DNA from 2 places in the Streptomyces sp. RGM 3693 genome. Region 1 is predicted to be linked to the other one. Evidence: riboswitches for the same ligand, from Rfam matches in the RefSeq annotation. Region 1 holds a riboswitch; the other holds the start of a gene.
The links. Region 1 has a riboswitch for glycine ahead of gcvP (aminomethyl-transferring glycine dehydrogenase). Riboswitches for the same ligand answer to the same signal wherever they lie in the genome.
Positions count from the first base shown of each region.

Region 2: another riboswitch for glycine. It lies ahead of gcvT (glycine cleavage system aminomethyltransferase GcvT); the one in region 1 lies ahead of gcvP (aminomethyl-transferring glycine dehydrogenase).

Region 1 covers NZ_JBMPPQ010000003.1:1,506,136-1,510,573, forward strand. The annotation lists gene gcvP (aminomethyl-transferring glycine dehydrogenase) at 1-2,127, opposite strand, end outside; glycine riboswitch at 2,316-2,414, opposite strand; gene ACO0M4_RS35160 (PRC-barrel domain-containing protein) at 2,529-2,912, shown strand; gene ACO0M4_RS35165 (DNA polymerase IV) at 2,822-4,261, opposite strand; gene ACO0M4_RS35170 (MerR family transcriptional regulator) at 4,329-4,438, opposite strand, start outside.
Region 2 covers NZ_JBMPPQ010000001.1:766,683-771,120, reverse strand. The annotation lists gene ACO0M4_RS03240 (enhanced serine sensitivity protein SseB C-terminal domain-containing protein) at 1-640, opposite strand, end outside; gene ACO0M4_RS03235 (enhanced serine sensitivity protein SseB) at 694-1,539, opposite strand; gene ACO0M4_RS03230 (AAA family ATPase) at 1,707-2,429, opposite strand; glycine riboswitch at 2,719-2,814, shown strand; gene gcvT (glycine cleavage system aminomethyltransferase GcvT) at 2,967-4,124, shown strand; gene gcvH (glycine cleavage system protein GcvH) at 4,277-4,438, shown strand, end outside.

The DNA of each region.
Region 1 (4,438 bases):
CTTGTGCAGGTTGAGGTGCGAGACGTCGCCGCCGAACTTCCCCGGCTCGGCGAGGCCGACCAGGGCGTTGAGGTTCGCGCCGTCCACGTAGACCTGACCGCCGGCCTCGTGCACCGCGGCGCAGATCTGGGTGATGTGCTCCTCGAACACGCCGTGCGTGGACGGGTAGGTGACCATCAGGACGGCCAGTTCGTCCCGGTGCTTCTCGATCTTGGCGTGCAGGTCGTCGGCGTCGACCTCGCCGTCCTCACCGGTCTTGACGACGACGACCTTCATACCGGCCATCACGGCGCTGGCGGCGTTGGTGCCGTGCGCCGACGACGGGATCAGGCAGACGGTGCGCTGCTCGTCCCCGTTGGCACGGTGGTAGGCGCGGACGGCGAGCAGACCGGCCAGCTCGCCCTGGGAGCCGGCGTTGGGCTGGATGGACACCTTGTCGTAGCCGGTGACCGCGGCGAGCCGCTCCTCCAACTCCCGGATGAGCGTGAGGTAGCCCTCGGCCTGGTCGGCCGGGGCGAAGGGGTGCAGCTGGCCGAACTCGGGCCAGGTGACCGGCTCCATCTCGGTGGTGGCGTTCAGCTTCATCGTGCAGGAGCCGAGCGGGATCATGCCGCGGTCCAGCGCGTAGTCCTTGTCGGCGAGGGTGCGCAGGTAGCGCAGCATCGCGGTCTCGGAGCGGTGCTGGTGGAAGACCGGGTGGCCGAGGTAGTCGTCGGTGCGCTGCAGCGACTGCGGAAGGGCGTCGGCGGCGGCCGCGTCCAGCGCGTCGATGTCGCCGTGGACCCCGAACGCGCCCCAGACGCCGGCCAGCTGGGCGCGCCCGGTGGTCTCGTCGCAGGCGATGCCGACCAGGTCGGCGTCGACCTGGCGGAGGTTGACGCCGGCCTCGCGGGCCGCGGCGACGACCTCGGCGGCCCGGCCGGGCACCCGGGCGGTCAGGGTGTCGAAGTAGCCGTCGTGGAGCAGCTCGACGCCGCCGGCCTTGAGGCCCTCGGCCAGGATCGCGGCGTACCGGTGGGTGCGGCGGGCGATGGTGCGCAGCCCGTCGGGGCCGTGGTACACGGCGTACATCCCGGCCATGACGGCGAGCAGCACCTGCGCGGTGCAGATGTTGCTGGTGGCCTTCTCACGGCGGATGTGCTGCTCGCGGGTCTGCAGTGCCAGGCGGTAGGCCTTGTTGCCGTCGGCGTCGACGGAGACGCCCACCAGGCGGCCGGGCAGGCTGCGGGCGTACTGCTCGCGGACGGCCATGTAGCCGGCGTGCGGCCCGCCGAAGCCCATCGGGACACCGAAGCGCTGGCTGGTGCCGATCGCGATGTCGGCGCCGAGCTCGCCGGGCGAGGTGAGCAGCGTCAGCGCCAGCAGATCGGCGGCGACGGTGACGATCGCGCCCAGCTCGTGCGCCCGCTCGATCACCGCCCGCGGGTCGCGCACGGCGCCGGACGCGCCAGGGTACTGGAGCAGTACGCCGAAGACACCGCGCTCGGCGATCTCGTCCGGGATGCCGTCGGTGAGGTCGGCGACCACGACCTCCACGCCGGTCGGTTCGGCGCGGGTCTGGATGACGGCGACGGTCTGCGGCAGACAGTCCGCGTCGACCAGGAAGACGCCCTGCTTGACCTTGCCGACCCGGCGGGCGAGCGCCATCGCCTCGGCGGCGGCGGTGCCCTCGTCCAGGAGGGACGCACCGGAGGTGGGCAGTCCGGTCAGGTCGGCGACCACGGTCTGGAAGTTCAGCAGGGCCTCCAGGCGGCCCTGCGAGATCTCCGGCTGGTAGGGCGTGTAGGCCGTGTACCAGGACGGGTTCTCCATGACGTTGCGCAGGATCACCGGCGGGGTGAACGTGCCGTAGTAGCCGAGTCCGATCATGGACGACAGGACCTGGTTGCGGTCGGCGAGCGCGTGCAGCTCCGCCAGGACCTCGGCCTCGGTACGGGCCTGCGGCAGGCCGAGCGCCTCGGCGCTCTTGATCACGTCGGGGACGGCGGTGGCGGTGAGCTCGTCCAGCGATCCGAAGCCGACCTGCGCGAGCATCTTGGCCTGCGCCTCGTGGTCGGGCCCGATGTGCCGGCGCTCGAACGGAGTGCCGCGCTCCAGTTCGGTCAGGGAGATGCGGTTGGTGGTCATCTGCGGGGGCCTCCTGGTCAGTACGACCTACGAGGGGCACCACGGCGCTGGTGCCCGGACGGCCTCCCCCTCTGTCATCTCAACCTGAGAGCTTCACCGGCCCGCGCGCTGCGGTCCGGCTTTCACCGTCGGTGAGGAAGGGTTCCGGCATGTACCTGCCCGTGGCCCGCCCTGCTTTCCAGAGTGACCTCATCCATGCGGTACGTGTGCCTGAGAGATTCCGGGGAGGATTTGCTCCTTCGGCGCCCCTGGTCGCGAACGACAAAGGACTCTCCCGCATGGGGTCGACGGCCATTCGCCAGCCTACCAGCGCACTGCCGGAACGATCCTTCGAGTGGCCGAGGCATGAAATGTGCCGTTTCGTAGTTGTCACAAGGCAGTTGCGACCAATTGGAGGGACCGTGCAAACCGATATCGATCCCCGGAGCCTCATCGGCCGCAAAGCGTTCGACCGGAACGGCGCGAAAATAGGGACCGTCGACGAGGTCTACCTCGACGACGCGACGGGCGAACCGGAATGGGCGGCCGTCCGCACCGGCCTGTTCAGTCGGGATGCGTTCGTTCCCCTGGAACCGAGCAAGATGGTCGGCGACAGCCTGCACATCCCCTACGACCGCAAGCTGATCAAGGATGCCCCGGACTTCGGCGTCGGCCGGCACCTCTCCCCCGAGCAGGAACTCCAGCTCTACCACCACTACCGCCTGGATATCTCCGCACCGGCCGCGGACTCCGCCTCGTCGGCCGGCGACGCCGACTTCGGGCGGATCGCCGGCGCGGACGACTGATCCGGTTCGCCCGGCAGCGGCAGGGGCTCGCCCGGCCGCAACGCCGGATCGTCGACGGCGAAGGTCCGCACCCGCCCCGGTGCGGACCACGGCGTCTCGAACCGCACGGTCACCCTCCCCACGCCACTGCCCTGCACCCATCCGGCACCGAACTCCTCGTGGACCACGTCCAGCCCCGGGTGCCAGCGCCGCGGCAGCTCCGCACCGGACTCCGGCACCCCCGCCGCTTCCGGTTCCGCCGTCCCGCCCGCCGCCTGCTCCGCCGCCTCCCGCTCCGTGGCCAGCTGGGCGAACAGGTCCTCCTGCGTGAAGTCGGCCAGCCCGCTCACCCCCACGCCCAGCAGCCGCACCCCACCCGTGGTGTCCACCGTCTCCAGCAGCCGCACGGCGGCCTCCCGGACGACCGCCGGGTCGTCGGTCGGCCCGCGCAGGGTCTCCGACCGGGTCAGCGTCGAGAAGTCGTAGTTCCGCACCTTGAGCACCACCGTGCGCCCGGACCGCCCGGCCGCCCGCAGTCGCACCACACACCGATCGGCCAGCCGCAGCACCTCGGTCCGCACCCGCGTCCGGTCAGTCAGGTCGACCTCGAAGGTGTCCTCCACCGACACCGACTTCGCATCCCGCTCGGCCACCACCGGCCGCTCGTCCCGGCCCAGCGCCATCCCGTACAGCCCGGTGCCGTGCGCCTTGCCGAGCAACCGCACCAGCTCCGCCTCGCCGGCCTCCGCGGTCTCCGCGACGGTGTGGATCCCGGCCCGGCGCAGCGTCTCGGCCGTCGCCGGCCCCACCCCGGGCAGCGTCCGCACCGGCATCGGCCCCAGCAGTTCCCGCTCGGTGCCCGGCTCGATGACCACCAGGCCGTCCGGTTTCGCCGCCTCGGACGCGATCTTGGCGAGCATCTTGGCGCCGGCCAGCCCCACCGAACCGGTCAGCCCGGTGGCCGCCCGGATATCGCGCCGCAGCTGCTCCCCCACGGCTCGCACCGCGGCAGTCTCCGCCGCCACCCCGCCGGCCTCCAGGTCCACGAAGGCCTCGTCCAGGCTCAGCGGCTCCACGAGCGGTGACAACGCCCGCAGCAGCTCCATGACCGATTCACTCACCTGGCGGTACAGCGTGAACCGGGGATTGAGATAAGCGGCATTGGGGCACAGTCGGCGCGCCTGCGCCGTCGGCATCGCCGAACGTACCCCGAAGACCCGCGCCTCGTACGAGGCGGTGGCGACCACACCGCGCGGCCCGATCCCGCCGACGACCACGGGTTTTCCCCGCAGGCTCGGCTTGGCCGCCTGCTCGGCGGCCGCATAGAACGCATCCATGTCCAGATGCAGGATCGTCGGCGCACGTCTCACACCACTGATGCTGCCGCACACCACTGACAATCGACCCGGTCCCGGGCCGGGAACCGCCCGGGAGCCGTCAGCCGGCCCGGTTGCGGCGCCGCGCCAACTCGTCGTGCGGGTTCTTCCCGATCAGCGTCTCGCCGGTGTCCACCCGCTCCCCGTGGAGCTGTGACAGCGCACCCTCCA
Region 2 (4,438 bases), on a different contig from region 1:
GCCCGTCCGGCACGGCGCCCATCGACTGCTGGATCATCATCCGCGCGGCGTCCACCGACGGCTGCCCGGTGTCGTACAGGTCCAGCCCGATCGCCAGATACGGGGCGCCGAGGGCGGGTTGCACCCAGGCGCGGCGCAACGACCGCACCGGGAGCGTCCGGTGGGCGTTCTGCGCGAGCAGGGCGTAGAACTGCGGGATGTCGATGACCGGTTCGGAGATCCGCAGCGGGCCGGCGGGCAGGCGGTCGAGGCCGGCGGCGATCCGGCGCAGGTCGAGCCAGGGGACGCCGACCCCGCCGCCGGGAGCGTGCGGATTCAGCCACAGCCCCCAGCGGTCGGGGAAGAGGGCGGCGGCGATCTCGGGGCCGGTGACGAGTTCGTGGTCGCGGGTCCAGCCGGAGGCGGCGAGTTCGGCCGCGGAGGTCACACAGGGGGCGTAGCCCAGCCCGTCGACCTCCATGTTCCCGTACTGCGCATCGGGTTGTCCGGCCCGGCCGTGCCACAGGAGCATCCAGACCTGTCCGTGTGCGAGGGCCTGAAGCAGCGCCTCGTAGGCGTCATAGCGCCCGGGCGAGACCTGCCGCAGCATCTGCTCGACCTGGTCGGCCGCCGCCGCTCCCTGATGCGCACCCGCGCTCACGTGGTCCGTCCCTTCTGCCGGCAGGGCCTGCGCCCGCCCGTCGTTCCACCAGCTTACGAGTGGTCCCGGGTGTAGAAGGGCCGCACGCGCTCCAGCATCCAGTCGGCGACCGGGTCGCCCTGGGCGATGTCGAGCAGGACGAGTTGGACCGGCCAGGGCACCGGCACCTGGCCCAGCGCCCGGCCCAGCGCCGCGAGCACCTCGTCGCGGGCGCTGCCGTCGTGCAGCCGCTCGGGAGCGACCTCGATCTGCACGCCGACGAAGAGCGCCGGCGTGTCGCCCTCGACGCTGGCCAGCGTGCGCCGGGCGGTCAGCACGAACCCGGCGCCGGAGAACGCCAGGCCGGCGGCGGCCAGGAAGTCCACCGGCTCGTCCTGCCAGTCCGGTTCGAAGAGCCGCACCCGGGCGCCGCCGACCTGCGGGCCGGCCGGATCCGTCCACCCGATCCGACACAGTTCGGCCACCGCGGGCGGCGGCAGCGGGACACCGACGGTGCCGCCCGGATTGACCGCGATGCCCAGCAGCGGGGGCAGCCCGCGGGCGAACTCCTGCGCGGGCGCGACGGTGTACGACAGATGCGCGCCGACGACCTTCAGGAACTCCTGCTCGGAGCTGAAGACCGGGACGTACGCGGCGCCGCCGATCTCGACGGTCGACAGGTCCAGACCGGCCGCGCCGAGGCCGCCGCGCTCCGGGCCGCCGCCCTCGGGCAGCGGCACCCACACCCGGCTGCGGCCCAGCACCTCGACGATCCGGCCGCCGGCCTCGGGGTGTCCGACCGACGCGGCCAGCACCTCTTCCAGCTCGTTGGCCGGCCAAGCCAGCTGCGGTATCCCCGCGCCCGAGAGGTCCCCCGACACCGGACCGCCGTGCTGCGGGTAATTGTCCGGATAGTTCATCTCACCCACCCACTTACTGGCCGCGCTGCCCGGCCCCTGACCCTGGGGGCGGGCCCACAGGCCCGCCCGGTGGGTCAGACCCTAACGGGCGGAGCGCCGGTCGCCGAAGCCGGCGGTGGCCACGATGGTCGGGCGAGCGGGGCCGGGTGCGGGCGGCCCCGGCCCGGTCAGCCGAACGTGACGCGCTCCAGGGCCCCGGCGGCGGTCCGGTCCAGCAGCACCGCGGAGCCGAAGCCCGACGGCAGCCGGGCCTCCTCGGCCCGGGCGACCAGCCGGCGGACCGCCCGGCGGTGCCGGGCGAAGGCGTACCGCGACACCCCCCGGCCGCGCGCCCGTTGGCCGGTCAGCGCCGCCTCGGGCGGTACGTCGAGCAGCACCAGGTGCAGCCCCCGGCCGTCGCGCCGGACCGCCCGGGAGAGCCAGCGGCGCACCCACGCCAGCGTCCCGCAGTCGTGCACCACCACACTCCCGCCGGAGCGCACCGCACGGCGCAGCGCCAGATAGTGCGCGACCCGGACCAGCGGGCGGTAGAGCGCGTACGGGAGGCGGCGCAGTCGGCCGCGCTCCCAGCGTTCCCGGGCGTCCTGGGAGTCGACGCGGTGCACCGGGGCGCCGCGGCCGTCGTGGTGCGGCACCACCCGGCCCATCAGGGTGCTCTTGCCGCTGCCGGGCAGCCCGGAGATCACGATCAGGTCGCCGGCCGGGAAACGGAGCGCGGTGCGGGCGGCGCGGGCGCCGTCCCGCAGATCGATGATCCGGGGCCGGTCGGACCGGGCGGCGGGGCGGGGGCGGCGCTTCGCCGCGGGCGCGGGCGGCGCCGGTTGTGGTGCGGGCTGTGGCGGTGCCACCCCCGCCGTCGTCGCGTACGCCGCTTCGCTGTGCACCGTGATCGCCCCTCCCCGTCGGCTCAGGTCGGGTTCGGGACCCGGCCTTCCCGCAGAGTGTCAAGAAAAGGTAATGAGCAGCAAGGCGGTAGCCGTCCGTACCAAGGGATCTGACGGTCCGACGGGGCCGACGGGCGACGCGGCGGCGGGCCCGGCCGGCCGGGCGCGGTACGGGTGGCCGGTCACGGAGCGGCGGCCGGGGCTCCTGTATCCGGCGATCCCGTGTAATGATGTGGCCGCCACGGGCACACCACTGGTCACTCGTGCACAGCCAGCCAACTGCATACCGGCCGCTTGAATCCGCGCGGGAGAGTCCCCGGCCGCCACGGCGGGGCGCCGAAGGAGCAAGTCCTCCCTTGAATCTCTCAGGCCCCTATACCGCGCGGGCGAGGCAGATCTGAAAAGCGAGTCGCGGCCCGGCTGAAGGGGGCGGCTCCACCCAAGGTGCAAACCGGGTCCGGTCGCGGACTCCCGGTGAACCTCTCAGGTTCCGATGACAGATGGGGAGACCGTCTTGTCACCCATGCCTGGGAGCCCCGAACGATGACTGATGCCCCTCGCCGTACCGCGCTGGATGCCACGCACCGCGCGCTCGGCGCGACCATGACCGACTTCGCCGGCTGGGACATGCCGCTGCGCTACAGCAGCGAACGCGAGGAGCATGTCGCGGTCCGCACCCGCGCCGGCCTGTTCGACCTCTCCCACATGGGCGAGATCACCGTCACCGGTCCGCAGGCCGGTGCCCTCCTCGACCACGCGCTGGTCGGCAACATCGGCGCCCTCAAGGTCGGCCGGGCCCGCTACACCATGATCTGCGGTCCCGACGGCGGCATCCTCGACGACCTGATCGTCTACCGGCTCGCCGAGCGCGAGTTCATGGTCGTCGCCAATGCCTCCAACGCCCAGGTGGTGCTGGACGCGCTGACCGGCCGGCAGGCGGGCTTCGACGCCGCGCTCCGCGACGACCGGGACGCCTACGCGCTGATCGCGGTGCAGGGCCCGGAGTCCCCCGGCATCCTCAAGAAGCTCTCCCCCAAGGTCTCGACTTCGCTCGACCAGGGAGGTGCCCCCATCGCCGACCTGGACGGCCTGAAGTACTACGCGGGGCTGCCCGGCACGGTCGCCGGCGTCGAGGTGCTCATCGCCCGGACCGGCTACACCGGCGAGGACGGCTTCGAGCTGTTCGTCCGGCCGGCGGACGCGGTCGCCCTGTGGACGGCGCTGACCGAGGCGGGCCGGGACGTCGGCCTGATCCCGTGCGGCCTGTCCTGCCGCGACACCCTGCGCCTGGAGGCGGGGATGCCGCTGTACGGGCACGAGCTGACGACCGCGCTCACCCCCTTCGACGCGGGCCTGGGCCGGGTCGTGAAGTTCGAGAAGGAGGGCGACTTCGTCGGCCGCGCCGCGCTGCGGGCGGCCGCCGAGCGCGCCGAGCAGGACCCGCCGCGCAAGCTGGTCGGCCTGATCGCCGAGGGGCGCCGGGTGCCGCGCGCCGGCTACCCGGTCGTGGCGGCCGACGGCACGGTGATCGGCGAGGTCACCTCGGGAGCGCCGTCCCCGACCCTCGGCAAGCCGATCGCCATCGCCTACGTCGACGCCGGGTACGCCGCACCGGGCACGGAGGGCGTCCGGGTGGACATCCGCGGCACGCACGAGCCGTACGAGGTCATCGCGCTGCCCTTCTACAAGCGGCAGAAGTAGCAGGCGGCGCCGGCGCGGCCGCGGTGCCCGCCGCGGACCTGCGCCTTTGCGTCCGGCATCACGTGTCTCACTGGGCAAGACCCTCCCCCCGGACTTCGTCCGGGAGGTGCCCCCCTTCACGATCACACCCTCGCGTACAGGAGAATCAAGCCATGGACAACCCCCAGCAGCTGCGCTACAGCAAGGAGCACGAGTGGCTGTCGGACGCCGAGGGCGGCGTCTCGACGGTCGGCATCACCGAGCACGCGGCCAACGCCCTCGGCGACGTCGTCTTCGTGCAGCTCCCCGAGGTCGGGGCCACCGTCACCGCGGGC